4 regions of the Pantoea sp. CCBC3-3-1 genome follow, and region 2 is predicted to be linked to each of the others. Evidence: predicted binding sites of a transcription regulator. Region 2 holds the regulator's gene; each other region holds the start of a gene.
What was found. The regulator Fur, encoded in region 2, represses iron uptake genes when iron is present. The targets are predictions, from matches to a motif close to ATAATAATGAGAACNACTATCAA.
Positions count from the first base shown of each region.

Region 1: the regulator Fur is predicted to act here: its motif matches at 3,909-3,931, upstream of EHV07_RS21890 (TonB-dependent siderophore receptor).
Region 3: the regulator Fur is predicted to act here: its motif matches at 5,701-5,723, upstream of exbB (tol-pal system-associated acyl-CoA thioesterase).
Region 4: the regulator Fur is predicted to act here: its motif matches at 6,151-6,173, upstream of EHV07_RS16495 (Nramp family divalent metal transporter).

Region 1 covers NZ_CP034363.1:4,663,222-4,671,277, reverse strand. Annotated here, with positions in the region: gene EHV07_RS21895 (autotransporter outer membrane beta-barrel domain-containing protein) at 141-3,815, shown strand; gene EHV07_RS21890 (TonB-dependent siderophore receptor) at 3,971-6,094, shown strand; gene EHV07_RS21885 (ABC transporter substrate-binding protein) at 6,118-7,227, shown strand; gene proP (glycine betaine/L-proline transporter ProP) at 7,304-8,056, opposite strand, start outside.
Region 2 covers NZ_CP034363.1:1,402,261-1,410,316, reverse strand. Annotated here, with positions in the region: gene EHV07_RS06710 (2-thiouracil desulfurase family protein) at 1-444, opposite strand, end outside; gene EHV07_RS06705 (YbfA family protein) at 568-774, opposite strand; gene pgm (phosphoglucomutase (alpha-D-glucose-1,6-bisphosphate-dependent)) at 1,076-2,716, opposite strand; gene seqA (replication initiation negative regulator SeqA) at 2,749-3,297, opposite strand; gene ybfF (esterase) at 3,542-4,324, shown strand; gene ybfE (LexA regulated protein) at 4,454-4,735, shown strand; gene fldA (flavodoxin FldA) at 4,877-5,407, shown strand; gene fur (ferric iron uptake transcriptional regulator) at 5,782-6,225, shown strand; gene EHV07_RS06670 (beta-N-acetylhexosaminidase) at 6,292-8,056, opposite strand, start outside.
Region 3 covers NZ_CP034363.1:4,228,055-4,236,110, forward strand. Annotated here, with positions in the region: gene EHV07_RS19780 (fimbria/pilus outer membrane usher protein) at 1-1,974, shown strand, start outside; gene EHV07_RS19785 (spore coat U domain-containing protein) at 1,971-2,951, shown strand; gene EHV07_RS19790 (MFS transporter) at 3,107-4,426, shown strand; gene exbD (TonB system transport protein ExbD) at 4,471-4,893, opposite strand; gene exbB (tol-pal system-associated acyl-CoA thioesterase) at 4,899-5,633, opposite strand; gene metC (cystathionine beta-lyase) at 5,879-7,072, shown strand; gene EHV07_RS19810 (DedA family protein) at 7,181-7,837, shown strand; gene EHV07_RS19815 (AraC family transcriptional regulator N-terminal domain-containing protein) at 7,859-8,056, opposite strand, start outside.
Region 4 covers NZ_CP034363.1:3,535,222-3,543,277, forward strand. Annotated here, with positions in the region: gene EHV07_RS16470 (LytTR family DNA-binding domain-containing protein) at 1-270, shown strand, start outside; gene glk (glucokinase) at 312-1,277, opposite strand; gene EHV07_RS16480 (alpha-keto acid decarboxylase family protein) at 1,452-3,104, opposite strand; gene EHV07_RS16485 (aldo/keto reductase) at 3,313-4,302, shown strand; gene EHV07_RS16490 (DUF2502 domain-containing protein) at 4,459-4,809, shown strand; gene EHV07_RS16495 (Nramp family divalent metal transporter) at 4,873-6,111, opposite strand; gene EHV07_RS16500 (NupC/NupG family nucleoside CNT transporter) at 6,477-7,664, shown strand; gene EHV07_RS16505 (LLM class flavin-dependent oxidoreductase) at 7,854-8,056, shown strand, end outside.

The sequences.
Region 1 (8,056 bases), 1.7 Mb from region 2:
AAAATCAGGCGCCCGCCAGTTACGCCTTTATCAGTTAAACGCCGCAATTGTGCTGATTTTAAAATCCTTCCTCGCAAAAAAGAACAGATAAATTCGTTCATCACTTTTGATTATTATGGATATTAACGAAAGGATGCATTATGGCGATGGAAGCAAAATATTTTTCTCTTAACTTATTAACGTTAGCGCTGTTTCCTCTTTGCAGTTATGCAGCTTCCCCCTGGTCGGTCACTGATGGATCGACGTACCAGGTTACTGAAAGCTACAGCTCCCGTGAAAAAGACGATTTTCCACTTAATGCGACAGGAACCGGCAGCACGTTAATTACGGATCCGGGACTCACCTTTACGACGGTGGATAGCGGCACCTTTGCGGCCAAACTTCGTGATGGCTCAAGCCTGGAACTGAATGATGCAACATTAACGACGGCGGGCGGCAGCGCGCACGGCGTTGATATGGAAAACGCGACCTTAACCATCAACACAGGCCGCTTTACGATCTCAGGCGCCAACAGTGCCGCGATTATGGCGACTAATAGCGATCTGATACTCAATGATGTCTCTGCACAACTGGATGGAAATTTAACACAGGGTATCAGACTGAATGGCGGTTCGCTAAAAGCCAGCGACCTGACGCTCAGCGCAACCGAAAAAACCAACAGGGTGATTTCTCTTTTTAGCGTCAGCGGCACCTTGAATGATGTGAATATAACTCAGCAGGCTGCAAGTAGTGATAACGCCCTCTTTCTGGACAGCAGTACCCTGACAGCCAGCAACATCACGATTAATGCTGCGACCACTGCTAAAGCCGCCATCAAAGTCGGAAACGGTACCGGAAACGACAACACGACGAGAAGTTCGCTGACGCTGGAAGACAGTACCATTAACACTGGTTTCGTGGGATTGCGGGCAATGAATGGTGATATGACGCTAACCAACGTCAACGTGCATACCACGCTGGCCAGCGGATACGCGCTGGATATCAATTCGCAGTCCAATACGATTCTCGAAGGCGGTAGCTACCTGACCGAGGGCACAGGAGCCGCAGGGGCAAATTTGGCCAATGCCACAACGACGCTTAACGCGACCAACAGCCGCTTCACTACTTCAGGCAGCGAGGCTCATGCGATTCAAGTACAGGCAGGTACGGCGACGTTAACCGATAGCGTGCTTACCACCTCGGGTGCTGAAGCTTATGGCGCGTTTACCGCTGCCAGCGGGCAACTGACCTTAACCGATTCAACCATCAACACCTCCGGTGAGGTCGGCCACGGTATTGTCTCCGGTGGGAATGTCTCCGGAGAAAATCTGACCCTTACCACATCGGGTGCTGAAGCTTATGGCGCGTTTACCGCTACCAGCGGGCAACTGACCTTAACCGATTCAACCATCAACACCTCCGGTGATGCCGGCCACGGTATTGTCTCCGGTGGGAATGTCTCCGGAGAAAATCTGACCCTTACCACATCGGGGACTGAAGCTTATGGCGCGTGGGCCGTAGATGGCGGGCAGCTGACCCTGAATGATTCCACTATTACCACAACCGGTGTTACCAGCTTTGGCCTGGCAGCCCGTAACGGCACCTTAACCGTGACGGATACCGATATAGAAACCTCAGCCAGTAACGGACGCGGGGTCTACATCAAGAAAACCAGCAGCCTGGATCTGAAAAATTCAACCATTACGACTTCTGGCGAGCTGGCGCACGGTCTCTATGCGGATAGCAGCAGCGCTGCCACCCTGGCAAATATCTCTCTCTCCACCGCTGGCGATGCCGCTTATGGCATGGTCATTGCGAACAGTACCGTGGAGAGCAGTAATGATACGGTTTCCACCCAGGGCGAAGGCAGCGCGGGGATTTACGCGGCGGCTGCCTCAACGGTCACTGCCAGTAATTTGACGCTGAATACCAGTGGAACGGATGCCCATGCACTCATTGCTTCGCTTTCCACCATGAAACTCACTGACAGCACGGTGACAACAACCGGTAACGCGGTGGGTCTGAATGTGCTTAATAGCGCGGACAACCAGCAAAGTACAATCACGCTGGATAATGTCGCGTTACGCAGCGAAGCGTCAACCGGCGTCTTAGTTAAGGGCGCGGTGCTTGACCTTGGACTTAGCAACGGCACCCTGGTATATGGCGGCGATGGCGTGGCATTAAGCATTCAGCCGACAACGTCGTCGGAAGGGGCGATCACTTACTCACAAGCTGACGTTACAGCGGATAACAATGTGACTTTACTGGGCGATGTGATTGCGGACAGCTACGACAGCACGCTTAATCTGTCGCTCTCCAACAGTTCAACGTTAAACGGTGCGACGCAGAACGTTAATCAGCTAATCCTCGACAATACCAGCAGCTGGCTGATCACCGGTGATTCAAACGTAAATAACCTGTTGCAGAACAAAGGCACCGCTATTTTTACCGGCGATTCTGGCTTCAGTACGCTAACCATCGATGGCGATCTGACCGGCTCGGGTCAGTTTGTAATGAATACGCAGCTTGGTGACGACAGTTCTGCCACCGACCGAATTCAGGTTAACGGCAGCGCGTCCGGGGATTACGTGCTGACGGTGAATAACAAAGGCGGACTTGGAGCGGCGACCAGCGCCGGGATTTTATTAGTCGACGTGGCTGGCGATGCGCAGGCGGCCACCTTTAACCTGCGCAATAACAGCGTTGTAGCAGGAAACTATGAGTATTTCCTCAACAATATCAACGATAACAGCTGGTATTTGCAGGCGAGCTATACGCCTGTCGATCCCGTAACGCCTGCTACCCCCGCGGATACTGCTGACCCGGCCATCCCGGCCGACACCGCTGAGCCGATTACTCCAGCCGATCCGGCGGAGACTACCGAACCCGACTCCCCGACAATCCCGACAGCGCCCGGACCAGTAACCTACAGGGCTGAAACGGCAGGCTACCTGATTGCGCCTTATCTCAATTCAGCCTACGGTTTTGCCACAATCGGCAGCTGGCATGAGCGGGTTGGGGCGGCACAGAAAGATCGCACGGCGTGGGGAAGGGTGTATGGCCGCCATGATAATTACCAGGCGGGGCGTTTTGCTTTTGATGTGAACACCGCGTTTGTTCAGCTGGGTGGCGATCTTCTGAAGAAGGATTTGGCAGAAAGCTGGCATGTGACGGCCGGTCCGATGATCACCCTTGGACACCAGACCAGCAGCAATAAGGACACGGCCCGTAGCGCGCGAGCAGGGCTGTCTGTGGACGTAGGAAAAATCGAGACCAACGCTTACGGCATCGGCGCCTATCTGACTTTCTGGAACGATAGCGGCGCGTATCTCGACAATGTTGCGCAGCTCACCCGCTACAGCAACAACTTCTCCAGCCAAACCAATGCCAAAATGGACAGCTACGCAACCGTGTTGTCGATGGAAGTGGGCAAGCCTTTTACGCTGGTGGATAAACTGAAGCTGGAACCTCAGCTTCAGGCAATGGGGCAGTATATGAACATCAGTCAAACCTACTCCAGCGGCGTTAAGCTGAAGGATCAAAACCTGATGATGGCGCAGCTACGTGAGGGAATAAGGCTGGTTTACGACGGGGCGAACATCAAGCCCTACATCCAGGGCGATGTGGTACAGATGCTGGGGCATACGCCAGGCATTGATATGAATAATGAAACGCTCAGGCCTGACGTCCGTCGGGGGTTTTGGCAGGCAAGCGCGGGCGTCAGCGCCAGTCTTAATCCCCGTTTCAGCGTCTATAGCCAGGTTAAATATTCCCACAGCTTCGGGCCGGGGAGCGAAGGTTATACCGGAAACCTGGGCCTCAAATATCAGTTCTAACAGCAAGATACCGCCTGAACGTGATTCAAGTGGGCCTTCGGGCCCATTTTTTACGCGGTTGCCGAAAGGAAGAAACAATTTTTGAAATTGCTAATAACAATGAAAATCATTATCATCCGCAACTATTAATATAAACAACAGTTGCTCAAAGATTCATGAAAACACCCTTCGCAGCACCTTATACCCTTTTTCGCACCCATGGAAAAACCTCGTTAATCGCTATCTTCTCACTTGTCAGCAGTCACGCCGCTGTGGCTGCTGAGAGCCAGACGTTAACGGTTAACGCCGACCAGGCTGAAAGCGGCAGCTACAGCCAGGATACCGCGACCACCGCAAGTAAAACGAAAACGCCACGTAACGAAACGCCGCAGTCCGTCAGCGTGGTCACCAGGCAAGTGGTTGATGACTATCAGGTTAAAACCGTTGATGACGCCATGAAATTTGTCAGTGGCGTTGCGCAGGGCAATACGCTGGGCGGCATTGAAGATGGCTCTGTTAAGCGCGGTTTTGGCTCCAATTCCGATGGCTCAATCTTTATTGACGGCGTACGCAGTAACCAGGGTCTGTCGATGGATTCGACGATCGACCACGTGGAAGTGCTGAAAGGCTCCTCTTCGCTGCTGTATGGGATCCTCAATCCCGGCGGCGTGATCAATCTGGTGAGTAAAAAACCGCAGTATGAATGGAATACGCACATTGCAGGTAGCACCAGCAGCGTGGGTGGCGGCAGCGGCTCCGTTGATATCACCGGGCCACTGGGCAACGGTTTTGCTTTTCGTCTGATCGCCGAGCGGCAGCGTGAAGATTACTGGCGCAACTTTGGCGTCAATGAACATACGCTTATCTCGCCTTCACTGAGCTGGTTTGGTGAAAAAGCCTCGTTCAATATCAGCTATACGGAATACAAGTTCGACGTCCCGGTCGATCGCGGGACGGCCTTTATCAATAAAAAGCCGGTTAATATTCCCTATAACGAACGTCTGGACGACAGTGCTAACCACGCTTACGGCAAAAACAAGCGCCTGAACGTTAATTACGCCTATAACCTGGATGAGACATGGCAAACACGCTTCAACTCCGCGTGGATGCAGCGTCGCTACGACAGTAATGAAGTGCGGGCAACGGCCATCGATACCACGACCGGCATCGTTTCGCGCCGTGCAGATGCCAACCGTGGCTTCAATCACCAGACCACTTATCTCTCCTGGGATATTGGCGGCAGCCCGGAAATCTTTGGCATGCAGCACGACGTCATGTTTGGTGCGGATTACGAGCAGAACGAAACCTACAAAGCTTATTCTTATCGCGGCAAGGTGTCGAAGACCTTCAACATGTACGATCCGGTCTATGGTGAAGAGCCGCCGGTCAATGCCAGTACCGTCTCCGATGCCCAGAGCAATCTACGCACCAATCTCTACAGCCGTTCGCTGTTTGCCAAAGACAGTATTCACCTGAACGACAAATGGATCGCGGTACTTGGCGGCCGCTATCAGCGCTATACCCAGACGGCCAGCAGCGGCTGGTCGAACCCGGCAACCACCCTGAACGACAGAGGCGATGCTTTTCTGCCGCAGATGGGGCTGGTCTATAAAGTGCTGCCGGATCTCTCGTTATACGGTAGCTACAGCCGCTCGTTTACGCCTTCGACCCAGACGGATGATGACGGCAACGTCGCCTCTACCGAGAAAGGGACGACGTATGAAGTGGGCGCTAAATGGCAGATGGTGCCGGCAGTTTCCGCCACGCTGGCGCTCTACCGCATCGACGAAAAAGACATGTCTGTGCTGATTAACGGCAGCACGCGCAACATTCCCAAAGCGCGCTCAACGGGCGCAGAAGTGGAAATTAACGGCGAGCTGGCACCGGACTGGAATCTGATCGCGACCTACAGCCACGATAAAACGGAAATCGTTGAGGATGACGTCAATCCGGACAACGTGGGTAACCGTCTGGTTAACGCACCCACCAATATGGCCAGCCTCTATCTGACTCACGGCATGCGCTTTTCCTGGCTGCCGGGCGAACTGCGCGTAGGTGGCGGCGCTCGTTATGTGGGCAACCGTGCTGGCGATCCGGAAAACAGTTTCACCATGCCGGACTACACCGTTGCCGATGCCTTCGTTGCCTGGGACAGCAAGCTGGTAGGCAAACACACTCAGCTGAAAGTGAACATCAACAACCTGTTCGACAAAGAGTATTATGAGTCGAGCGGCGGTAATCTGCGCGTCAGCGAAGGCGAGCCGCGCGTGGTTTACGTTTCTGCCGCAGTCGATTTCTGATCGCCGTTGCCCAAGGATAAGCGATGAAAAAAACGCTGATTGTATTGCTGATGCTGGTCAGCAGCGTGGTACAGGCGAAGACCGTCACTGATATCTTGCAGCGTAAGGTGGCGGTGCCGGACAATCCGCAGCGTATTGTGGTGGGGGAAGGGCGAATGCTCTATACCCTGGCGCTGGTGGAAAAAGGCAATCCTCTGCAACGCGTCATTGGCTGGCCTGCCGATTTGCAACATTACGACAGGCAAACCTGGACGCGGTACACCGCCGCGTTTCCGGCTATCAAAGCGATTCCGATTATCGGTAGTGCGAATCCTGGGCAAATCAGTGTGGAAAAGGTTATCGCACTGCAACCTGACCTGGTGATCCTGCCGGTCTATGCTAAAAAGCCCAGTGCGCAGGACAGCTTGCTGATGCAGCTGACAGAGGCAGGGATTCCGGTGATTTACATTGATACCCGCGTTGATCAGCTGCATAACACGGTGCCTACCCTGCAACTCCTTGGTGACGTGTTAAACGACCAGGCGAAAGCACAGCGTTTTATCGCTTTTTATCAACAGCATATGGACTTTATCCGTGAGCGCTTACGGCAGGCAAAACCGGCCCGAACCCGTGCGATGATCCAGCTGCATCTGGGGCGCCGTGAGGAGTGCTGCACGACTGTTGGACGCGGTAATCTTGCCGATCTGCTGGCTTTTGCGGGTGGTGATAACATTGCGGCCGGGCATTTTGGTAGCGTATTTGGCCAGCTGAGTACGGAGGCGGTCATTGCCGCGAACCCGGATGTTTATCTGGCGACGGGGATGTCAGGTCCGCAGCAGGCTGATCAGCTACAGCTCGGCCCGCAGGTGACAAAAGCTGCTGCACACCAGAGCTTTGTGCAGGCAGTGGCACGAGAGACGGTTATCTCGCAGCTTGCCGCCATTCGTAATGGGAAAGCGACGGCGCTGTGGCACAATTTTTACCTCAGCCCGTGGCATTTGCTGATTGCTGAAGTCTTTGCCAAAGCGCTCCATCCGCAGCTGTTCAGCGATTTGGATCCGACGAAAACGCTTGATGAGATGAACCGTGAGTTTCTGCCATTGCCGGAAACGGGAACCTACTGGACATCACTGAGCGGCAAGAAAAATGAGTAATGCTCCCTGAGCTGCACTGTCTTAACAACAGAAAAAAGCCCGCGAATATTCGCGGGCTTTTTATTTATCGCAACAGCTATTCGTTGATGTTGGGATGCTGATTGATCAGGTGCTTACGCTTGGCTTCCAGCTCGGCGATCTGCTCGCTGATATCATCGATTTTGCTTTCGATATTATCGTGATGTTCCTGCAACAGCTCTTTAGCCTCATTCAGATCGGAAGCGGCTGGCGTGGCGCCACGCAGCGGCATATTGGCCGTTTCCTTCATCATGATACCGGTGATCAGACCGACAATTGCGACAACCATCAGGTAGTAGGCTGGCATATAAAGGTTGGCGGTATATTCAACCAGCCAGGCAGCCAGTGTAGGCGTCAGGCCTGCTACCAGAATCGAGATGTTAAAGGCGCTTGCCAACGCACTGTAACGAATGTGAGTAGGGAACATCGCCGGTAACGATGAAGCCATAACGCCGGTAAAGCAGTTAAGAACCACCGCCAGTATCAGCAGGCCGGCAAAAATCAGCCCCATCACATTACTGTTGATCAGCATAAAGCAAGGGATAGCCAGCAACAGCAGCGCAACGCTCCCGATAATCACGAAGGGACGACGACCAAACTTATCGCTCATCAAACCCATTACCGGCTGAACAAACAGCATGCCGATCATGATCGCGATAATAATCATTACCCCGTGATCTTCGGAGTAGTGAAGGTTATGCGACAGATAGCTTGGCATGTACGTCAGCAGCATGTAGTAGGTGACGTTAGTGGATAAAACCAGACCAATGCAGGCCAGCAGGCTTTTCCAGTGCTTGGTGGCAATCTCTTT
Region 2 (8,056 bases):
TTCTTCAACCGGCAGCCACGGCATTTGCTTCATCAGCTCGCGGGTGAAGATACCCTCGCCAGCCTTGCGATTGTTGTTGTTGTCGGGCTGATAAACGCGCACGCGCTCCATGCCGCAGCTCGGTGATTTGGCACATACGATGTAGCCGCAAAGGTGATGCAGAGAGGAGATTTTCTTCTCTGAAAAGCGCTGCATCGCGTCCGTTACCGGCTCGCCCTTACCATTGCTAAAGCACAGCTCGACTTCGCCATCAGCCATTTCGGTGAGGCGTAACGCAGGACGAGGCGTAGGTAATCCAATCGCCATTTCCGGACAAACAGGCTCATAACGCATAAACGGGGCGAGATCTTCGGCTGCAAACGCACAGCGCTTGTGACCACCGTCGAAACGGACATTATCGCCAAGCAGGCAGGCACTGATACCCACGGGAATTTTCTCGCTCATACTTGTACAACCTCCTACGTTTTGTAGAAGTTTAAGTGTAGCTGAAAAGTTGCCTTCAGGCCCAGTGATACTGAGAAAAAGTTGAAAGAAAGGCAAAAAAAATCCCGCCGGAGCGGGAGATTATCACCAGAAATCGCCACCTGCGGCTTCTGATTGCGCCAGCCAGACTGGCTGGGTACTGGTCTTTAACCAGACGCAGTGCAGATAGCTATAAAATTTGGCTCTGTCGTGGCGGAAAAGCATGATGGGTAATGCAGCGACACCGACCAGGATCACCGCAAGACGACGCATTAAAATACGGCGTACCGAATAAGGTTGATAAAGGTTCATACGTCCTCCGGGTAAATGGGCTGGGGTATTCTGGCGAAAATGATAACGCTTACGTTGTAATTTTACTACTCATCCGACCACTATTTTGTAGAAAAAATCGCCATTTTTGCCCGTCGGCCGTCATTAAGTTACAAAAAAGTTAACAGGGTGCTTTTGATCACTTTTCATTCACATAAATACCCTGTGCCGAACGTGCTGAATGGTTATCGAGTCGCGCAACGGATAAGGAAGCGGTGAGAAAGGAGGGTAAAAAAGACAAAAAAAAGGCGCTGGATTCAGCGCCTTTCCGTTAAACGGTCAATCAGGCGTTTTTCAACACTTCACTGACAATTTCTACTGCTTCTTTTTCGATCTTCTCGCGATGCTCAGCACCCAGGAAGCTTTCACAATAGATTTTATAGGCATCTTCCGTACCGGACGGACGAGCCGCAAACCAGCCGTTCTCGGTCATCACTTTCAGACCGCCGATTGACGCGCCGTTGCCAGGCGCGGCAGTCAGGCGTGCAGTGATCGGATCGCCAGCCAGCGTATCTGCGCTGACCATTTCTGGTGACAGCTTAGACAGCGCTGCTTTTTGCGCAGAAGTGGCAGAAGCCTGCAGGCGGTTGTAGCTTGGCGCACCGAAACGCTCAGCCAGCTCGTCATAATGCTGCTGCGGATTTTTACCGGTGACAGCCGTGATCTCTGCCGCCAGCAGGCACATGATGATGCCGTCTTTGTCAGTAGACCATGGCGAACCGTCAAAGCGCAGGAAAGACGCACCCGCGCTCTCTTCGCCGCCAAAGCCGAAGCTGCCGTCAAACAGACCATCAACAAACCATTTGAAGCCAACCGGGACTTCCACCAGCTTGCGGCCAATATCGTTCACCACGCGGTCGATCATCGCGCTGGATACCAGCGTTTTGCCGACGGCAACGTCTTTGCCCCACTGAGGACGATGCTGGAACAGGTAATTGATCGCGACAGCCAGGTAATGGTTAGGATTCATCAGGCCAGCAGGCGTGACGATACCGTGGCGGTCATAATCCGGATCGTTAGCAAAAGCGAGATCGAACTTATCACGCAGCGCCAGCAGGCCCGCCATCGCGCTCTCAGACGAGCAATCCATACGGATAACGCCATCTTTATCCAGATGCATAAAGCGGAAGGTCTGGTCGACAGAATCGTTAACGATAGTCAGATCCAGGTTGTAGAATTCTGCAATACGCTGCCAGTAAGCAATGCCGGAGCCGCCTAATGGATCGACGCCAATTTTCAGGCCGGCTTTCTGAATAGCAGGAATATCAATGATTTGCGCCAGGCCCTCAATATAAGGCTGGATCAGATCTTTCTCCTGCAAATGGCCGCTTTCCCAGGCTTTAGCCAGGGAGATACGCTTAACGTCTTTCAGGCCATCTTTGATCAGGGCGTTAGCACGATCTTCAACCACTTTAGTGACGTTAGTATCAGCCGGTCCGCCGTTCGGTGGATTGTACTTGATGCCGCCGTCTTCAGGTGGGTTGTGCGAAGGCGTGATGACGATACCGTCAGCCTGCGCGCCGCCTGCTTTATTATGCTCAAGGATGGCGTTGGAAATCGCAGGCGTTGGCGTATAGCCGTTGTCCTGCTGCACGATGACATCAACACCGTTGGCCGCCAGCACTTCCAGTACGGAAATGATTGCCGGTTCAGACAGCGCGTGCGTATCTTTCCCTACGTAGCAAGGGCCTGTAACGCCATTCTTTTTACGCTCTTCCGCGATTGCCTGAGCAATGGCCAGAATATGCGTCTCATTGAAACTATGACGTCCTGCACTGCCGCGATGGCCGGATGTGCCGAATTTCACCGCATGTTCTGCATTGCCTGGCTCAGGTTGCAGGACATAATACTGCGAAGTTAATTGTGCAACGTTAATCAAATCGCTCTGCTGGGCTGGTTGCCCGGCACGGGGGTGATTGGCCATTGGCGCTTCTCCCTGACGCTAAAGTTTATCAGTTAGAGGGTGCCGCAAACTTTGTCTGCCAGTTCCGTCGGGAACTGCATTGACGACATGATATGTTCAACCATGCTGCGTTTGCGACCTGTGTTGGTATTGGTGATCACCCAGTACGGCGTCCCAGGAATATGCTGTGGCTTGGTATGGGTGCCGTTTTGTACCAGGGTCTGTTGATTACCTGCAAAGTAAACGCGCGTGCGGCCCAGAAGTGATTCTGTCGCGGCGGCAAATCCCTTGGGATCCAGATTGTATAAAGTCGACAAAATCAGCATAAAGCGGTTAACCGCTTTTTTCTGTTCAGCATACTCATCCGACAGCAGCAGCTCGCGAACCGCGCGAACGCGATCCTGCGGACGTGCTTCCTCTTTTACAGGCGCTGCGACTTTCTCGCCAGTCGCGCTGGAAACAGCGACAGGCGCAGCCGGCGCGCTTTGGCCTGCGGAAAATTTAAGCATGCGGCGCAAAATGTCAGAGGCGCTTTCACCAATATGCTGAGTGTGGCTGGCGATATAACGGTAGAGCTCTTCGTCGACTTCAATAGTTTTCATCTTGATCCAGTACGATTATTGCTGATAAGAGCTGATTCGGGCGCACCTCAAGTGGGTAGCGATCGTTCAACTCTAACACGAGGATTATAAAGTTAAATCCTGCCGGGGTGTAGCGCCAGCCCTGTTTGCCAGCAAAAGTCAGAATATGCCGCAAAAAGAGGGTCATGATTCATCTGGTCAGTCCGGCAGAGAATCGTGATTCCATGATACCCTAACCCCTCGTTTCCACTGTAAGAACTTTGCCATGAAATTGAATGCTCGCTTGCAATCTGAACAATCTGCGGTTTCTGACTCGCCCGTCGTGCTGATTCACGGCCTTTTTGGCAATCTGGATAATCTGGGCGTTCTGGCCCGCAGCCTGAAAAACGATCGTCCGGTGATCCAGCTGGACGTCCGCAACCATGGACTTTCTCCCCGTTCTGAAAAAATGGACTATCTGGAAATGGCTCAGGACGTGCTGGAAACGCTGGATGACGCGGGCGTAGAGCAGTTTGCGGTTATTGGGCATTCGATGGGCGGAAAAATTGCAATGGCGCTGGCTTCCCTCGCACCAGAACGCGTTGAACAGCTGGTGGTAATTGATATTGCGCCGGTCGCCTACCCTACCCGTCACCATGATGAGATTTTTGCGGCGCTAAATGCGGTAAGCGAAGCCGGCGTCACCTCGCGTAGCGAAGCGGCTGCCCTGATGCGCCAGACAATCAATGAAGAAGGGGTGATTCAATTCCTGTTGAAGTCCTTTCATGAAGGCCGCTGGCGATTTAATGTCCCTGCGCTGTGGCAATGCTATGATCGAATTATCGGCTGGCAACCGCTGCCTGCCTGGCAACGCCCGGCGCTGTTTATTCGCGGTGAACTCTCCGCTTATCTGGCGGAGGAATATCGTGAAGCACTGCTGAAACAGTTCCCTGCGGCACGCGCACATGTGATTGCCGGCGCGGGTCACTGGGTGCATGCAGAAAAACCTGATGCTGTTTTACGCGCTATCAGCCGTTTTTTTGCTCAGCAGAAACAAAAAGGTTGTTAAAAAGCTAAATCATTGTCGTCACGACTTTCACTGGGGTATGATGGCGCGCTAAAATTTTGTCGCTGCCTCAACGACAGTGACATCATGGCTCAATCCATCAGAACTCCAGCCTTTCAGTATCACGATTCTATGGCAAAAGAAAACACGGACCGCACCACGATCGATCTGTTCGCAGATGAGCGTCGCCCGGGACGACCGAAAACCAATCCGCTGACGCGTGATGAGCAGTTGCGTATCAACAAACGCAATCAGCTTAAGCGTGATAAAGTGCGCGGGCTGAAGCGCGTGGAACTGAAAATGAACAGTGACGCGGTTGATGCTCTGAACCAGCTTGCCGAGCAGCGTAATATGAGCCGCAGCGAGCTGATTGAAGAAATGGTGATGGCCCAGCTGGCCCATCCTGAGCGCTAATACGCTCATACAGCGGCAAAGCACAAAGCGACAAATGCGGACGGATTACTGATTTATCCCCCTGAATCTGTCTGCTATCATTGCCGTTAACACAAGCAGGCTAGCCGCCTCCATTATAAGTTTTAAGAGGTTATTAACATCATGGCAATCGTAGGCATTTTCTTTGGCAGCGATACGGGCAATACGGAAAACATTGCAAAAATGATCCAGAAGCAGCTCGGTAAAGAGGTTGCGGAAGTTCATGATATCGCTAAAAGCAGCAAAGAAGACCTTGAAGCCTTTGATATTTTACTGCTGGGCATCCCAACCTGGTATTACGGCGAAGCCCAGTGTGACTGGGACGATTTCTTCCCTACGCTGGAAGAGATCGACTTCAACGGTAAGCTGGTTGCGCTGTTTGGTTGTGGCGATCAGGAAGACTACGCAGAATACTTCTGCGATGCGATGGGCACTATCCGCGATATCATCGAGCCTAACGGCGCGGTCATCGTCGGTCACTGGCCAACCGAAGGATATCATTTTGAAGCCTCTAAAGGGCTGGCGGATGACAATCACTTCCTCGGCCTCGCCATCGATGAAGATCGTCAGCCGGAGTTGACCAACGAACGTACCGAAAAGTGGGTCAAACAGATTTATGAAGAACTCCAGCTGAAAGAGATTCTTGAGGCATAAGGAAAGGGCCTGATGTGCGAGCTATCTCACATCGGGTCACTGTTTTTTCCTATAGAAGTAATAGGTACATATTTGTAACTTTCATCTGCAAAACTGTAGAATAACGCCATCGGTCACCCAGCTCATCAATATGCCTTACGCCCTGGCGGCGGCAGCGATGAGGCAGCGCGAAATGTTAACTCAGCGAAAATGGGTACTTGCTTTCCCGGACGTAACGACTTTTCATCCTTACTTCCCTCAACGGTTGCGCAATCCCGCTGTGGTTTCTATTTCGAAGCATCAGTTCTATAATGAGACGCTCAGCTTTTGCGTCGACCGATGCTCAGGGCTTTTCAGCCACTTAGTGACTAGCAAAGTAACAGGACAATATCCGCATGACTGACAATAACACCGCATTAAAGAAGGCCGGCCTGAAAGTCACGCTTCCCCGACTGAAAATTCTGGAAGTGCTTCAGGAACCAGAGAGCCATCACGTCAGTGCGGAAGATTTATATAAACGCCTGATCGATATGGGCGAAGAAATTGGTCTGGCGACGGTTTACCGCGTTCTGAACCAGTTTGACGACGCGGGTATCGTGACCCGTCATAATTTTGAAGGCGGTAAATCTGTTTTCGAACTGACGCAGCAGCATCATCACGATCATCTTATCTGCCTGGACTGCGGTAAAGTGATCGAGTTCAGCGATGAATCAATCGAAACCCGTCAGCGTGATATCGCCGAACGTCACGGCATCAAGCTCAGCAACCATAGCCTCTATTTGTATGGTCACTGCGCAACCGGCGACTGCCGCGAAGACGAATCACTGCACGATAAGTAAGCTGTGCAAGTAAAGAACCGGTGAAATTCACCGGTTTTTTTTCGTCTGCTGTTCAGATTTTGTAAATCAGTTTGTCAGCGTTTCACTCCGGCTAAAGCGCTTGCCGTCGCTGCTGACCGCTCTCACCATCGCCTTCCCCTTCACCTCAGGTTGCGCGGCCTGGTCATAGCGCTGCCAGCTTTTTCCCTCGTCAAGCGAGTAGTCGATAGCAATCCCTGGCAATGCGATGTTGGCTTCCAGCTTGCCAGCAACGATGCGTGCGCCCGGCACCGGCAGACGGTAGTGAATACCTGATTTATCCAGTTTTGCCAGCTCACGCTGCCCCAACAGATTAGCAAATCGCTGCCAGTCTTTTCGCTGCGCCTGGTGGTCAACATGCGCTGTTTCCCCACCGATATATTCTCTGCCCGGCTGATAATCCTGCTCCCATGCAGCCCGATGCCAGGCCCGCTCGGCAACCGAAACAACGCGAGGAAAGATCATATATTCCATCTGATCGTCGGTCCGCACGGTTTCGCTCCACAGCTGGGCGGATAAGCCATAAGCGCCCGGCCAGGCTTTATCCGATTTCGCGGAAAAAGGTTTGCCGTCGCGGTCTACGGAGGTTTCTGCGTTTTGTGGCAGGTTATTCGGCGCAAAGCTGAACATTTTACGCTCATCGCTAAAGCGCGTTCCCCAGTAGTAACCGCGCTCCAGCGGATTCACCTCATACGGAAAATCCATATAGACATAGTCCGGGTTAGAGACAATGACCTGATAACCTTTGTTCGCCCAGTCATTGGCTGAATCAAAGCCGCCCCAGTACAGCGTATCCCAGAAGTTAACCGCAACGTGCTCCGTGGCAAAGGCCTGAGAACTTTCGGCATCCTTCAGGCCATCCTGCCACGCCTGCATTCTGCCAATGCCGTGCTGTTTCACCTGCTGACTGACCTGTCGCGCAAAGTAGCTGGGCAAATGTTCCATGTCCTCGACTTTGCCATCTTTGATCATGGCCTGACAGACCTGTGATTTCGCCCACGGCTTATCCTCTTTACTCATGTCGAGCAGGCCGGTTCCCGCAACAGGTTTATTTATATCGGAATAGCCGGTGCCGAAACGAATATTTTTGGCCTCGTCACCGCCAAAGTGCCAGGTGTTGATCGGCTGCCCGGCTTCACGATGCATCGCCTGGATTTCACTGATGACTTTATCGGTGAAGCGCAGGGACGAAGCCAGGCAAGGATTAAGATAGCTGGTACGATCGTAGAGCTGTACTGAAGTCGTATTCGAATTATCGGTCGGATCGACCAGACGATACTGGGAGGCTTCAGCGGTTTTCCCTTGTGCCATTAGCCTGTTATAACGTGCCTCCATTGAGATGACGGCTGCGCGCGCGTGCGCAGGCATGTCGATTTCCGGGATCACTTCAATGCCACGCGCCGCCGCATATTTCACTATCGCGATATAATCCTGACGGCTGAAATAGCCGCTACCGTTGTTATCACTTTCCGGCCCTGAACCCAGCTGCGGCAGTAAACAGCGTTGCTCGCTGAGATCGTGACAGCGTTTACTGCCTACCTCGGTCAGTTCCGGCAAGCCGGGGATCTCAATTCTCCAGCCTTCATCATCACTAAGATGGAAATGGAACACGTTGATTTTCCAGGCCGCCAGCTGGTCTAACATGCGCATTATCGCGGCTTTGCTGTGAAAGTTACGAGCCACATCCAGGAAAACGCCACGATACGCAAAGCGTGGGGCGTCACTGGCTTGCAAAGTGGCGATTTTCGCACTGCCGTCGGCAGGAAGCAGCGAGAGGATTGACTGCAAACCATAAAACACGCCGCTCTGATCG
Region 3 (8,056 bases), 2.2 Mb from region 2:
GCACTGTTTAACTACGATCTTTATACCAGCCACACTTCCGCCAGCGGCAGCCGCATTTCGGCCTTTAATGAATTCCGCCTTTTTGGCAATTTGGGGCAGTTTTCCACTAACGGCGTCTGGCAGGAGCAGCTTTCCGGCCAGCCCGGCGCGCAGGATCAGGGCTATTTGCGTTATGACACCTGGTGGGGAAATCAGAGTGAAAACCGCTCGCTAAGCTGGCGGGTAGGGGATTTGATCACCGACTCCCTAAGTTGGAGTAACAGCGTCCGGCTGGGCGGTATTCAGATTGCCAGAGACTTTTCCGTTCGCCCGGATTTGATTACCTATCCTCTGCCCTCGTTCTCTGGCCAGGCAGCGGTGCCGTCAACGGTTGATCTCTTTGTGAATGGCTATAAGAACAGCACCAACAGCGTCCAGCCCGGCCCCTGGACGCTGACCAATATGCCCTTTGTCAACGGGGCTGGCGATGCGGTGGTGGTGACGACCGATGCCGTGGGACGACGGGTCACTACCACGCTGCCGTTTTATGTCTCCAGCAATTTACTCAAGCCCGGACTTTCTGATTTCTCTTTTTCCGCCGGGGCGCTGCGGCAAAATTACGGACTGAAGAATTTTGATTATGGCTCTGCTGCCGTCAGCGGCTCTTACCGCTATGGCCTGACCGACTGGCTGACGCTGGAGAGCCATGCTGAAGGTGCCGATACGCTTGCGCTGGGCGGCGCGGGCGGCCAGGTGAGAATTGGCTCACTTGGCGTGGTTAATGCGGCACTGACTCAAAGCCAGCTGGCTGGCGAGCATGGCAATCAGTACAGCTGGGGGTATCAGTACAATAACAGCCGCTTTAGCCTGGGAATGCAGCATATCATCCGTTCCGCGGGCTTTGGCAATCTGGCGCTGTATGGCGACCGTACCAGCGCCACTACCAATACGGATTACTCCCTTAGCCGCCGCAGCTCGCAGTACAGCGCCAGCCTGTCGCTGAACCAGTATGGCAGCATCGGTGCGGCGTTTATTGATATTACCGCCGGCACCGGCGACCGCACCCAGTTATGGAACCTGTCATGGAGTAAAAACCTGTGGGGCAACAGCAGCCTGTACGTTTCTGCCAGCCGCGATCGGCAGGAAGGCGAATGGTCAGGCGCGATCTCTCTGGTGATCCCCTTTGGCGAGCGCACCAATGCCAGCCTCAGTGTGGAACGCGATGCCCAGGGCGGGTCTGCGCAACGCGTGACGCTTTCCCGCGCGATGCCAACGGATGGCGGCTTTGCTTACGACGCCTCCTGGGCTAATCAGAGCAGCAACAGCGCCTACCGCCAGGGTAGCCTGAGCTGGCGCAATCAGAAAATTGAAACCTCGGCTGGCTTCTATGGCGATGGTGACTACAGTACCGAATGGGGTGATATCACCGGCTCTCTGGTGGTGATGGACGGCAGCTTCTTTGCGGCAAATCAGGTGAACGACGCCTTTGTGCTGGTAAAAACCGATTATCCGGATATCAATGTCCGTTATGAGAATCAGCTGATGGGTAAAACCGATGACAAAGGTTATCTGCTGGTGCCGGGCATCAGCTCTTACTATCCCGCGAAATACGATATCGATACGCTGAATTTACCTGCTGATATGACCACGCCTCACGTAGAACAACGTTTCGCCGTTAAACGCGACAGCGGCTACCTGCTGCACTTCCCGGTTGAGCCTTTACGGGCCGCCAGCGTGATCCTGCACGATCTTAATGGTCAGCCGCTGCCCGTTTCCACGCAGATTATCCGCCAGGGGCAGGACCCCGAATACGTTGGCTGGGACGGTATTGCATGGATGGAAAACCTCAGCGCAGAGAATTCTTTCCGTGCCGTTACGCCCGATGGCCGCCAGTGCGAAGCGGTGCTGCACGTGCCTGGCGGACGTCCGAAATCACTGGAAACCTATGGCCCGCTGACCTGCGCGCTTCCTCCTCTGCCTGGAACATCACCATGAAAAAGTTGCTTAGCCTCTTTCTTCTGTTAATGAGCTGCTCTTTATCATCATGGGCGGCCTGCTCGCTGCCCTCTTCTACTGCCGCCTTTGGCTCAGTCAGCTCGTTTACGGTCAACACTACGGCCAGTAATACTACCGCGACGGTTAACGTAAACTGTGGTTCAGGCAGCGTATTGTCACTGCTTTCCAGCGACTACATCAGGTTTCAGCTCGCCAGTGCATCTTTTACCAGCGGCACGCGCGGCGCGCTGAAAACGGCGAGCACCGGCACGGATGCGATCCCTGTGCGGGTATGCAGTGATTCAGCCTGCACCAGTGAAATGCTGATTGGCGGCACCACCGTTAACTACAGTCAGGCACAGTTGCTCAACCTGTTAGGGGCAGGCGGCGGTCAAAACTTCGCTATCCCACTCTATTTACGTACGCTGACCGGCCAGGTGGTTGCTGCCGGAACCTATACGGTGACGCTGAATATTCTGGTCTCCTATAACATTTGTACCGGCATCGGGGCGCTGGGTCTCTGCCTGGCAGGCAGCCAAAATACCGGTTCAGGCACCGTGCCCATCACGACAACGATGGTTATTTCTAACGACTGCACCACTATTACTGCACCCAATATCAGCTTTGGTAGCGCACCGTTGGTCAGTAGCTTCAATGCGGTCACCCAGTCGATTAACGTCATCTGCACCAAAGGAAGCACCTACACGGTTGGGCTGAGTGACGGCAGCAATGCGGTCAGCTCACAGCGTTACATGGCCAGCGGCAGCAACCGGCTGGCCTATGAGATTTATAAAAGCGGCGGCACGACGCGCTGGGGATCGGCGGGAACGGAACGGGTTGCCAGTAGTTCGGCGAACAGCATTACCACCGATGGCCTGACCCGAACCTTTAACTATACGGCCCGGGTTTTGACCACGCAGGCGACACCGGTTGCCGGGAGCTACAGCGACAGCGTGGTGGTTGATCTCTCTTTTTAGCGCAGCCACGTAGCGGCAGTGACGGGTTACCATGGCATCACTCTGTTAATTTTTTGTTACTAAAGCGATGATTATCAGCCTCATCAAGGGTGAGGCCCGTCACATTAAAATCTGCCCCGGCACGTTAAAAGAGAAGAAAACTGCAAGGAAACTGTATGTCAGCTTTATCTTCTCATCCGAAAAAACCGCAGGGCAGCGCCCGAACTATATTCAATGTGACCAGCGGCAACTTTCTGGAAATGTACGACTTTATGGTGTTTGGCTATTACGCGACGGCCATCGCTAAAACGTTTTTTCCCGGAGACGACCCATTCGCGTCGTTAATGCTTACCCTCATGACCTTCGGTGCCGGTTTTCTGATGCGCCCGCTGGGCGCTATTATTCTCGGTTCCTACATCGATCATCATGGCCGTCGTAAAGGCCTGTTGCTAACGCTGGGTCTGATGGCGATGGGAACGCTCACCATTGCTGTTGTTCCGGGCTATAACACGCTGGGTGCCGCCGCGCCGATCCTGATCCTGCTCGGCCGTCTGCTGCAAGGCTTCTCGGCAGGTGTTGAGCTGGGTGGCGTCTCTGTTTACCTTTCTGAAATCGCGCCCAAAAACCGCAAAGGCTTTTTTGTCAGCTGGCAGTCCGGTAGCCAGCAGGTCGCGGTGATCTTTGCGGCGCTGCTTGGCCTGGGGCTTAACCATCTGCTGGCGAAAGAGCAGGTAACGGACTGGGGCTGGCGTATTCCGTTTTTTATCGGCTGCCTGATTGTGCCGTTCCTGTTCTGGGTACGGAGAATGCTGGAGGAGACGGAAGCGTTCAGCCAGCGTAAGACTCACCCGTCAATGCGTCAGATTGTCCGCTCAGTGGCGAGTAACTGGGCGCTGGTGCTGGCAGGCATGCTGATGGTTGTCACCACTACCGTGATGTTTTACATGATCACCGCTTTTACGCCGACCTTTGGCAAAACGGTATTGATGATGAGCGATAAGCAGAGCTTTTTCGTCACCTTATGCGTTGGCCTGTCGAATCTGATTTGGCTGCCCATTATGGGTGCGGTGTCCGACCGTTATGGTCGCCGTCCCCTGCTCATCCTCTTTACGCTGCTGATGATCGCGACTGCCTGGCCGGTACTGCACTGGCTGGTGGGTTCGCCGACCTTCTCGCATCTGCTGGAAGCTGAGCTGTGGCTCTCATTTTTGTACGCCAGCTATAACGGCGCGATGGTGGTTTATCTGGCTGAAGTGATGCCGGCAGAAGTCAGGGCGACCGGCTTTTCGCTGGCCTACAGTCTGGCGACCGCGCTGTTTGGCGGCTTCACGCCAGCCGTTTGCAGCTATCTTATCCACTCGACGGGCGATAAGGCGATGCCCGGCGTCTGGCTGACGATCGCCGCGGTATGCGGTCTGATTGGCACGATGATTATCAAGCGACTTATTCGCCAGTATCAGGCGAAGCAGTCCGGCGCACCGGTGGTGCAGATGTAATAAAAAAGGCCGACACGTTGTCGGCCCTTTTTTCGTATTGTGATTTACTTCGAGACGGTTTCCATTCCCATCAGGCCAATCTTCAAATAGCCAGCCTGACGCAGTTTATCCATCACGCCCATCAGCGTTTCATAATCAACCGACTTATCCGCCTGGAAGAATATGGTGGTGTCCTTTTTGCCTTCGGTCTGGCTGTTAAGCGCATCCAGCAGCGTCTCGCTGGTTACCGCGTTGTTGCCGATGAACAGCTGCTTATCTGCCTTAATAGAAAGATAAACCGGTTTCTCCGGACGCGGCTGAGGCGCGCTGGTTGAGGCAGGCAGGTTAACGCGAACGTCAACGGTAGCCAGCGGCGCGGCGACCATAAAGATAATCAGCAACACCAGCATGACGTCGATAAACGGCGTGACGTTGATTTCATGCATTTCGCCGTTGCTGTCGAGATCCTCATTCAATCGCATTGCCATGGTGCTTACCCTACCCGCAGTTTCTGCGCTGAGTGCGGACGCTGTGCGTCGCTGCTGGCAGCCAGATCCAGATCGCGGCTTTGCAGCAGCAGGATTTGTGCCGCAACATCACCCAGCGTGGCTTTGTAGTTAGCAATCATGCGAGCGAAAACGTTATAAATAACGACCGCTGGGATCGCAGCAACCAGACCAATCGCGGTTGCCAGCAGCGCTTCGGCAATGCCGGGAGCCACAACGGCAAGGTTGGTGGTTTGCGTCTGAGCAATGCCGATAAAGCTGTTCATGATGCCCCAGACGGTGCCGAACAGGCCAACAAAGGGTGCGATCGCCCCGATTGTGGCCAGGAAACCGTTACCGCGACCTGCATGACGGCTAAAGAAAGCCACACGGCGCTCAAGACGGAACGCGGTACGCTCTTTGATGCCGTCGTTGTCTTCCGAACGTTCGGAGAGTTCCAGTTCGTTTTCTGCTTCTTTCAGCAGCTGCAACGTCAGGCTGTTGGCTTTGAAATCTGTGCAGGTTTTTGCTGCCTCAGGCAGGGAACGGGCAGTGGCGATGGCCTGTTGTTCACGCTTCAGGCGACGTTTCGCCGAGCTTAGCTCTGCGCTTTTGCTGAAGAACAGCGCCCAGGTTACCACCGAAGCCAGCAGCAGTCCGATCATCACCACTTTCACTACGATGTCTGCATGCAGGTACATGCCCCAGACGGAAAGATCCGTCTGCATCAAATCATTCGTCACGCTGTCTCTCCAACGTCAGTTACGGATAGCAAAAAACCAGTGCGGATCATACCAAAATGAAGCCGAATTGATAGTGGTTATCATTACTATTTACCTTTCGCGGCCACTTTTTACACAATCACACGCTTTTTCGCCACGGCCTGCGGCTTTAACTGAAACTTTGTCACTCAGGAAGATGCGTAATTTCGCCTTGTCGCCTGCCGTGTTAACGTTAAGGCATACCTGAGATTTTACAGAGCATACCGATGACTAAACACATTGAAACGGCGCTGATTGCCGCCGGACGCAGCAAACGTTACACCCAGGGTTCCGTGAACAGTGTTATCCAGCGCGCTTCTTCACTGGTTTTTGACAGCGTGGCAGATAAAAAGCGTGCTACGGCGGGTCGTGCCGAAGGCGAGCTGTTTTATGGACGTCGCGGGACGCTGACCCATTTCTCATTGCAGGAGGCGATGACGGAACTGGAAGGCGGCGCTGGCTGTGTGCTTTACCCGTGCGGCGCAGCGGCGGTAGCTAACGCGATTCTGGCCTTTGTTTCTGCGGGTGACAATGTGCTGATGGCCGGTTCTGTTTACGAACCGACTCAGGATTTTTGCACTAAAATCCTTAGCAAGATGAATGTTTCCACCACCTGGTTTGATCACTGCATTGGTGCCGGGATCGCTGACCTGATTGTGCCGGAAACCAAAGTGGTATTTCTGGAGTCGCCTGCTTCCATCACCATGGAGGTGCAGGATATTCCAGCAATCGTTGCCGCGGTGCGCCGTAAAGCGCCGGAAGCGATTATTATGATTGATAATACCTGGGCGGCAGGCATTCTGTTCCGCGCGCTGGATTTCGGTATTGATATTTCGATCCAGGCCGGTACCAAGTACCTGATTGGCCACTCTGATGCGATGATCGGCACCGCCGTGGCTAACGAACGTTGCTGGGCGCAGCTGCGTGAGAACTCCTATCTGATGGGCCAAATGGTCGACGCCGATACCGCCTATATGGCCAGCCGTGGATTGCGTACGCTGGCCGTGCGGCTGCGTCAGCATGAAGAGAGCAGCATCCGCGTTGCCCACTGGCTGGCGGAGCGCCCGGAAGTGGCTCAGGTCAACCACCCGGCACTGCCGCAGTGCAAAGGTCATGCGTTCTGGAAACGCGATTTTACCGGCAGCAGCGGCCTGTTCTCGTTCATCCTGAAGGCCCGCTTAAGCGACGCTCAGCTGGCGGAGTATCTGGATCGCTTTGAGCATTTCAGCATGGCCTATTCGTGGGGCGGCTATGAGTCGCTGATTCTGGCAAACCAGCCGGAAGAACTGGCTGCGATCCGTCCTGCTGGCGGCCCGAACTTTAGCGGAACGCTGGTGCGTTTGCATATTGGCCTGGAAAACGTCGACGATCTGATTGCCGATCTGGCCGCAGGCTTTGCCAGACTGGAAAATTGTCGGTAATAAAGTTAAACAAACGTGCAATACACGGATTAATGCGGCCCGAATCAACGATGCCGCATGCGGTTTACCAGTACAATAATCCTCTTCATGCGCTAAACAGGATTTAAAATGGCAGTCCTTCACGACATCGTTCAGGCGCTCTGGCATCAGGATTTTGCCGCACTGGCAAATCCGGATGTTATCTGGATTATTTACGGCATTATGTTTATCACCCTGCTGCTGGAAAATGGCTTGCTTCCGGCAGCTTTTCTGCCTGGCGACAGCCTGCTGCTGCTGGCGGGCGCAATGATAGCCAAAGGGGTGATGGGATTTATCCCTACGGTTCTGATCCTGACCCTGGCTGCCAGTCTGGGCTGCTGGATGAGTTACTTACAGGGCCGCTGGCTGGGGAATACGCGCGTGGTGAAAAGCTGGCTGATGCATCTGCCGGCGCAATATCATCAGCGAGCCTGGAATCTGTTTCACCGCCATGGGCTGCTGGCGTTGCTGGCGGGCCGTTTTCTGGCCTTTGTCCGCACGTTACTGCCGACGATGGCGGGGATTTCCGGCCTGAAAAATGGCCGCTTTCAGTTTTTTAACTGGCTGAGCGGCCTGCTGTGGGTCGGTATTCTGGTTTCGCTGGGCTATGCAATTAGCCAGGTGCCGTTTATCAAGCGCCATGAGGATCAGGTGATGACCATTCTGATGCTTTTACCGCTGGTCCTGCTCTGCGCGGGACTGGTTGGCAGCATTACGCTGGTGCTTAAACGTAAAAAACGGGCTTAAACAGGCCGCCAGCCGGCCTGCTTACACGCCCTGCCGCATGCGGGTTATCTCCTCACCCGGCGTCACGCCGAAATAACGTTTGAACTCCCTGGAGAACTGCGAAGCGCTTTCGTAGCCAACCCGCATGGCTGCCGCGCTGGCTTTTAATCCTTCGTGCAGCATCAGCATTCTCGCCTGATGCAGCCGGTAGCTTTTCAGATACTGTAGCGGCGAGGTGCT
Region 4 (8,056 bases), 2.1 Mb from region 2:
TATTATGCCGAAGCCCATGAAAAGATGACGTTTGTTTATACGCGGCGCGAAGAATACGTGATGTCGATGAACATTACCGAGTTTTGCCATCGCCTGCCGGAAGAGGCGTTTTTCCGCTGCCATCGTTCTTACTGTGTGAATCTGAGTAAAATTCGCGAAATCGAACCCTGGTTCAACAATACCTATATGCTGAAGCTGCGCGATCTGGATTTTCAGGTGCCGGTAAGTCGCAGCAAGGTGAAAGAGTTTCGCCAGCTGATGCGCTTATGATGATAAAGAGCCGGAAAGATATCCGGCTCTTTAGAGAAGTATTACAGGATCGTACCCAGCGTCTGGCGCAGATGCGCGCCCGCGCCCAGCAGGCCTGGCTTATCATGCGTGATCAGATAAACCGGGATGTTCTGCACGTAATCCTTAAAGCGCCCTTTATCTTCAAACGCCGCACGGAAGCCGGAGGATTTGAAGAATTCCAGGAAGCGCGGCACGATACCGCCAGCGATATAAACGCCGCCGAACGTACCGAGGCTCAGCGCCAGATTGCCGCCAAAACGTCCCATGATCACGCAAAACATTGCCAGCGCACGACGGCAGTCGGTACAGCTGTCGTCTAACGCACGCTGAGAAACATCCTTCGGCTTGAGATTTTCCGGTACACGGTTATCGGCTTTAACAATCGCCCGATAAAGGTTAACCAGACCCGCACCTGACAGTACGCGCTCAGCGGAAACATGGCCCAGTTCAGCGCGCAGCACTTCAAGGATCAGATCCTCTTCTTCGCTGTTAGCTGCGAAATCGACATGGCCGCCTTCGCCCGGCAAACTCACCCAGCGCTTATCAACATGCACCAGATGCGCGACGCCCAGTCCGGTTCCCGCACCGTAAACGGCAACAGGCTTATCTTTTACCGGCGCGGTGCCGCCAAACTGCATAACGTCCTGCTCGGTCAACATCGGGATAGCCATTGAAACGGCAGTAAAGTCGTTAATGATCTCCAGATGTTCAAAACCCAGGTTAGCTTTCATTTGGCTGGTGGAGAAAGCCCAGTCATGATTGGTCATATCAACCCAGTCATCGGTGATCGGACAGGCAATCGCGATGCAGCCGTCGGTCACATCCTGTTTTTGCTCGTCGAGATAAAAACGGATGACCGCTTCCAGGCTATCGTAGTCTGCTGTGGAGAACGTTTTGGCTTGTGAAATGGCGCCGTTCTCAACATCACACAGCGCCAGGCGAGCGTTGGTGCCGCCGACATCACCTACCAAAGCATACTTAGTCATTATTGTTTTGCTCCGCTTACGTCATTTGTACACACTATAAATTTCCCCCACTCAAACAACAACGCCCACCAACCGAAAGATGAGCGCAAAATCAAGCTGCGACCGCCTACCATACCTGCACTGGCGGCCTTTTCCCACGGGCATCAATCTGAATTCTGCCGCTGGTGCAGAATTTCAGGCGGAATTACGTTGATTCAGTGCTCTGGTAACGGCTTCAAGCAACGGTGGTACGTCCAGCGGCGGCAATATTACCTCGACCAGTGACAAACGCGAGCTTTGCGCGATCACCTTCAGTACCTCCGTTAATTGTACTGTTTGCGTCACTCGCCAGCTCTGGGCCGTGCACGTTTTGCTCATCGCCTGAGGTAGCTGCGTCCAGTTCCAGGCCGCGATATCATTGTAGCGTTGATGTTCACCATGAATAGCCCGTTCGACCGTGTAACCGTCGTTATTCAGCACCAATATGATCGGCTTCAGATTGTCACGCAGCATAGAACCCATTTCCTGCGCGGTTAACTGTGCAGAACCATCTCCCACCAGCAGTACGACGCGCCGTTCAGGGCAGGCAATTTGCGCACCATAAGCTGCTGGCAGCGTATAGCCAATCGAGCCCCACAGCGGCTGGCTGATAAAGGTAACATCTTGCGGTAAACGCAGAGCGGCAGCGCCAAACGCGGCGGTCCCCTGATCGGCCAGCACGATATCACCGGGCCGTAAAAAATCCTGCATTGCTTGCCAGAAGGTATTTTGCGTGAGGGAATCGGAGGGTTCATCAACCAGCGCAGGCGGCGCAATTTTACGTTCTGGCCAGCCTCCTGCGTGCTGCTTTAACAGCTTATGCAGAATAGCGATTGCTTCGCTCATCGGTACCTGCGGGAAATGCGCGTCTCCTACACGCGCGCTGTTAAGGCCAATCGCAATAGTGTTCGCGGGATCGATTTGGTGGGTAAAACCGGCAGTAATGGTGTCAGTGTAAATAACGCCAACGGTAATAATGACCTCGTTTTCTTCAATGATTTTCTGGGTGTTGCCCGCGCTGGCTTTACCGGAATAGGTTCCGGCGAAGCCAGCCTGCTGTTCCGGCAGCACGCTTTTTCCCATCAGCAGCGTGGCAAACGGCAGTGGGATATCCGTCACCAGCCGGGCCAGCGCCGCTTTTTGTCCGGCGCGATCCGCCAGAAAATCAGCCAGCAGCGCTACGCTATTGGCCGCAGACAGCCTCTTCTCAGCCGCTGCGGCGAAGGCATCCAGTTTGCTTTTGTCGACGTCATGGCTCAGCGGCAACGGTTGTGCTGGCGGCTGGATGCGGGCCTCCGCCACGTCGGTGGCTAAAAAGAGATAAACGGGCCGGTGCTCGCGCAGCGCCACCACGATCAGCCGATCGATTTCTGCCGCCGCGTTTTCAGGCGTCAGCTCCGCCTGAGCCACGGTCACTTCTTTATACATACGCTGAAAGTGGCTGAAATCGCCATCGCCCAGCGTATGGTGCAGTAAAAGCCGGCCTTGTTGTGAAGTTGTCGAGGGTGCCCCAACGATATGTATGACGGGCACATACTCCGCATAGCTGCCTGCCACGCCGTTTAACGCGCTAAGTTCACCTACGCCAAACGTTGTCAGTAGCGCAGCCGCGCCGTGACAGCGTGCATAACCATCCGCAGCGTAAGCCGCGTTCAGCTCGTTGGCACAGCCTACCCAGCCAATGTCCGGGCTGTTAATAACGTGATCGAGAAATTGCAGATTATAGTCACCGGGTACACCAAAAAGATGGCCAATGCCCGCCTGATGCAGCCGGATTAACAGGTAGTCTCCAACGGTCAGATTTTGCATGATTTTCCCCTTATTAAAATAAGCGCTGTAATCAGTATCGCCGATTATTTCGCCTCTATTTACAGCCGGTCTTCCCTCAATCTGGCAAGCGAACGTTACGCCTGAGACTTTTCCGTAAGTTGCGATCTGTGGCGCGAATCCATTTGGTGTAACCGTATACACTGCTACGCTCATTTTTACCCCGGTCTTTCAGCACAGGAACTTTTTTATGGTTTATCAGCCCGATGCACAGCGCTACCAGACAATGTCCTACCACCGTTGTGGAAACAGCGGCCTTAAGCTGCCCGCCATTTCGCTGGGGTTATGGCATAATTTTGGCGACAGCACCCGCGTCGATAACAGTCGCGAACTGCTGCGCCACGCTTTTGATAACGGTATCACCCACTTTGATTTAGCCAATAACTATGGTCCGCCACCGGGTTCAGCCGAACAGAATTTTGGCCGGATTTTGCGTGAAGATTTTCACTCGCTGCGTGATGAACTCATTATCTCTTCGAAAGCCGGTTATACCATGTGGGACGGGCCGTACGGCGATTGGGGCTCGCGTAAATATTTGATAGCCAGCCTGAACCAAAGCCTGAAGCGCATGGGCCTGGACTATGTTGATATCTTCTATCATCACCGCCCGGACCCGGAGACGCCGCTGGAAGAAACCATGACCGCGCTCGACCATCTGGTACGCCAGGGAAAAGCGCTCTATATCGCGCTGTCAAACTATCCGGCAGCGCTGGCTGAAAAAGCCATTGGTATCCTTAATCAGCTCGGCACGCCTTGCCTGATTCATCAGCCAAAATATTCTATGTTTGAACGCGCGCCGGAAAACGGCTTGCTGGATGTGCTGACTGAACAGGGCGTCGGCTGTATCGCCTTTTCACCGCTGGCGGGCGGTATGCTGACTGACCGTTATCTGCACGGGATCCCGGATGATTCGCGTGCCGCCAGCGGCAGCAAATTCCTCAGTGGGGATCAGCTAACGCCGGAGAAAATGGCGAAAGTGCGCCAGCTCAACGAACTGGCTAACGCGCGCGGGCAGAAATTATCGCAAATGGCGCTGGCCTGGGTGTTGCGCGGCAACCGCGTCACGTCGGTGCTGATTGGGGCCAGTAAAACCAGTCAGATTGACGATGCTATCGGCATGCTTGCCGCGCGAGACTTCAGCCAGGCCGAGCTGGAACGCATTGAGGCCATCCTCGCCTGAGCCCTTTCCCGCCGCGCCCTGCGGCGGGATTTTTACAGATAACTCCCAATCTCATTACCTGCGCTGCTTTTCAGAACTTCCCAGGCGAAACGTTCGCAATCTCTTTATAATACTGGTACCCCAGCGGAGCAGGTGTGCCGTTGATAAGGAGATATAATGAAACGTTTGATGCTTATTGCCACGTTACTGGCAAGTTTGTCCCCGTTGGCAATGCACACAGCGCACGCCGACAGCGCCCGAATTTTTTTAGCACCGGGCGTCTCGCTGCAATTAGGCGATCGCGATCCGCGTGGTCGTTACTGGGACGGTGGTCGCTGGCGCGATGGCCGTTACTGGCATAATAACTATCGCTATGGTGAAGGGCGCTGGTGGCGGCACGAACAGTGGCGTCGTCATGAAGAGATGCGTCGTCGCCACGAGTGGCAGCGTGAACAGCGATGGCATGACCGTGAACGCCACCGTGAATGGCGCCATCACGAACGCGAGCGTCATCACGATCGCTGGTAATGATTATGACACGGCCTGTTCACGGGCCGTGTCATGTTTTTCCGGCATGGAGTATGCCGTCGGTTAAAACCCTCTTGCCATGGCCACCAGCAGATAGAAGTTCAATGCAATAACAATCACCACTATCACCTTACCGACCGCCTGCATCAGGCGGGAGTTAACCATATCGCCCATCAGCTCGCGATTGCCGGTAAAAGCCAGCAAAGGGATCAGCGCCAGCGCGATGCCGAAGCTTAGCAGCACCTGGCTCATGACCAGGATGCGGGTGGGTTCCCAGCCAGCCATAATGACGATAAACGAGGGAAGCATGGTTACCACGCGGCGTACCAGTAGCGGAATGCGCACGTGAATAAAGCCCTGCATCACCACCTGCCCGGCCATGGTGCCCACCACCGTGGAAGAGAGACCCGCGGCCAGCAAGCTTAAACCAAACACCAGCGCGGCCGCGCGTCCCAGCAACGGATCCAGCGTCAGATAAGCCTGATCGAGTTCAGCAATGCCCGTATGCCCGCTAAAGTGGAACGCGGCGGCGGCAGTCGCCATCATCGCCAGGTTGACGAATCCGGCAATAGTCATGGCAATAGCCACGTCCAGTTTGGTCGAAGAGTAGCGTTCAGAACGCGTATTACCGTTGGGATTTTGCGTCAGTGAGGAATGTAAATAGATGACGTGCGGCATGATCGTTGCGCCCAGCACCCCGGCGGCCAGCAGCACGGCATCTGCGGTTGGCAGCTGCGGGACGGCAACGCCCTGAAGTAAATCGACAATTTTCGGCTGCGAAAAGAACAGCTCAATGACATACGCCGCCGCGACAAACAGCAGCAGGCCGCCAATCACCAGCTCGAGCGGTTTCTGCCCGCGACTTTGCAGCATCAGAATCAGGAAGGTCACTACGCCAGTTAGCACAGCGCCCTGTAACAGACTGACGCCAAAAATCAGCTTAAAACCGATGGCTGCACCAATAAACTCCGCCAGGTCGGTCGCCATGGCGATAATTTCCGCCTGTATCCAGTAAAACCAGACGGCAGGACGCGGAAAACGATCGCGAATATGTTCAGCCAGGTTTTTGCCTGTCGCGATCCCCAGCTTGGCGGACATCAGCTGAATGACCATCGCCATGATGTTGGCCCAAACCACTACCCACAACAGTTTATAGCCGTAGGATGCGCCCGCCTGAATGTTGGTCGCGAAGTTGCCTGGATCGATATAGCCGATCGCCGCAATGAAGGCTGGCCCCATTAGCGCAAATTTAATTTTACGGGAACTGCGAATGGTTCGTTCCGCAGCGCGGCCTTCGAACATAAACATACTCCTGCTGATACACCTGAAGTTATTATTGTCTTTTAAATGATAATGATTATCAAGTGCATTTAGATAGGTTATTTTTATCGCTGTGATAGCCTGCGCTATAAAATATAGCATTGGCTATACTTTTAGACAAAGTATGTCATTCCCAGTCGATACGCAACAAGTTAAATCTAGGTTAAAAGGAATAACCACACAAGTTATTTGGTGTTTTTTTGAACATCAGCCCGCGCGTTCGGGAAAGGAAAATATCAATTTTGTGCGATAGGTAATTATTATAGTGAGGCTTTAGTCTCGTTTTTCTGCAACTTGTTACATAGAATATGCAGCGAAATATAACAGCCTTCAAATTTGGAGCAATCATGTCCCGCATTCTGCATTTTGCTTTGGCGATGGTGGTCGTGACGCTGCTGGCCCTGCTGGTGAGTAGCGATCGAAAAAACATTCGCGTACGTTTTATCATACAGCTTCTGGTGATCGAGGTTCTGCTCGCCTGGTTCTTCCTGAACTCAACGATCGGTCTGGGCTTCGTCCAGGGCTTCGCTGGCTTCTTCGATAAGCTGCTGGGCTATGCTGCTCAGGGAACTAACTTTGTATTCGGTAATATGAGCGATAAAGGCCTGGCGTTCTTCTGGCTTAACGTGCTCTGCCCTATCGTTTTTATCTCTGCGCTCATCGGTATTTTGCAACACTTCCGGATCCTGCCGGTGGTGATCCGGGCTATCGGCACCGTGCTGTCTAAAGTTAACGGCATGGGCAAACTGGAATCCTTCAACGCGGTAAGTTCGCTGATTTTGGGACAGTCAGAAAACTTTATCGCCTATAAAGATATCCTGGGCAAAATGTCGCAGCGTCGCATGTACACCATGGCGGCAACGGCGATGTCGACGGTCTCCATGTCCATCGTTGGCGCCTATATGACCATGCTCGAGCCGAAGTACGTGGTGGCGGCCCTGATCCTCAATATGTTCAGCACCTTTATCGTGCTTTCGCTGATCAATCCTTACCGCGTGGAAAGCGAAGAGGACCTGAAGCTCAACGATTTGCATAAAGGACAGAGCTTCTTTGAAATGCTGGGCGAATATATTCTTGCCGGTTTCAAAGTTGCGGTGATTGTAGCCGCCATGCTGATTGGCTTTATCGCGCTGATTTCCGCGGTCAATGCCCTGTTCTCCACCGTTTTCGGCATCAGCTTCCAGGGCGTGCTGGGCTACGTGTTCTACCCGTTTGCCTGGGTGATGGGCGTGCCCGCACACGAAGCGCTACAGGTTGGCAGCATTATGGCGACCAAGCTGGTTTCCAACGAGTTTGTCGCCATGATGGACCTGCAAAAAATTGCCGGTACGCTGTCACCGCGCGGTGAAGGCATCCTCTCCGTGTTCCTCGTTTCCTTTGCCAACTTCTCCTCAATCGGGATTGTGGCGGGTGCGATTAAAGGCCTGCACGAAGAACAGGGCAACGTGGTTTCACGCTTTGGTCTGAAGCTGCTGTATGGATCAACGCTGGTCAGCGTGCTGTCTGCATCGATTGCCGGTTTGGTATTGAGCTAACCGTCTTTAACCGTGTTCGTCGACAGAAAAAGCGGATCCAACAGGATCCGCTTTTTTTATGTCTGCTGCCGGTGAATAGCTGTTTTGCATCTAACGTCAGCAGATATATGAATTTCACAGCAGGCCCTTGCGATAATAGGGTTTTCTCTTCCGTGCCGGCTTGCCGGCCTTCCCTTCGGAGAGTTAACCATGAGCATTCAGTTTCTCGGCATGATTGGCCACCGGCTGGCATCGGAAATCATTCCTGCCAGTGGCCCCGTTTTCGATAAGCAATATATCGCGGATTTTGCCCGCGCCCATGAAGAAGCCGGTTTTGACCGGATACTGGTGGGCTACTGGTCCGATCAACCTGACGGTTTTCTGGTCACGGCGCACGCGGCGGCCCATACGTC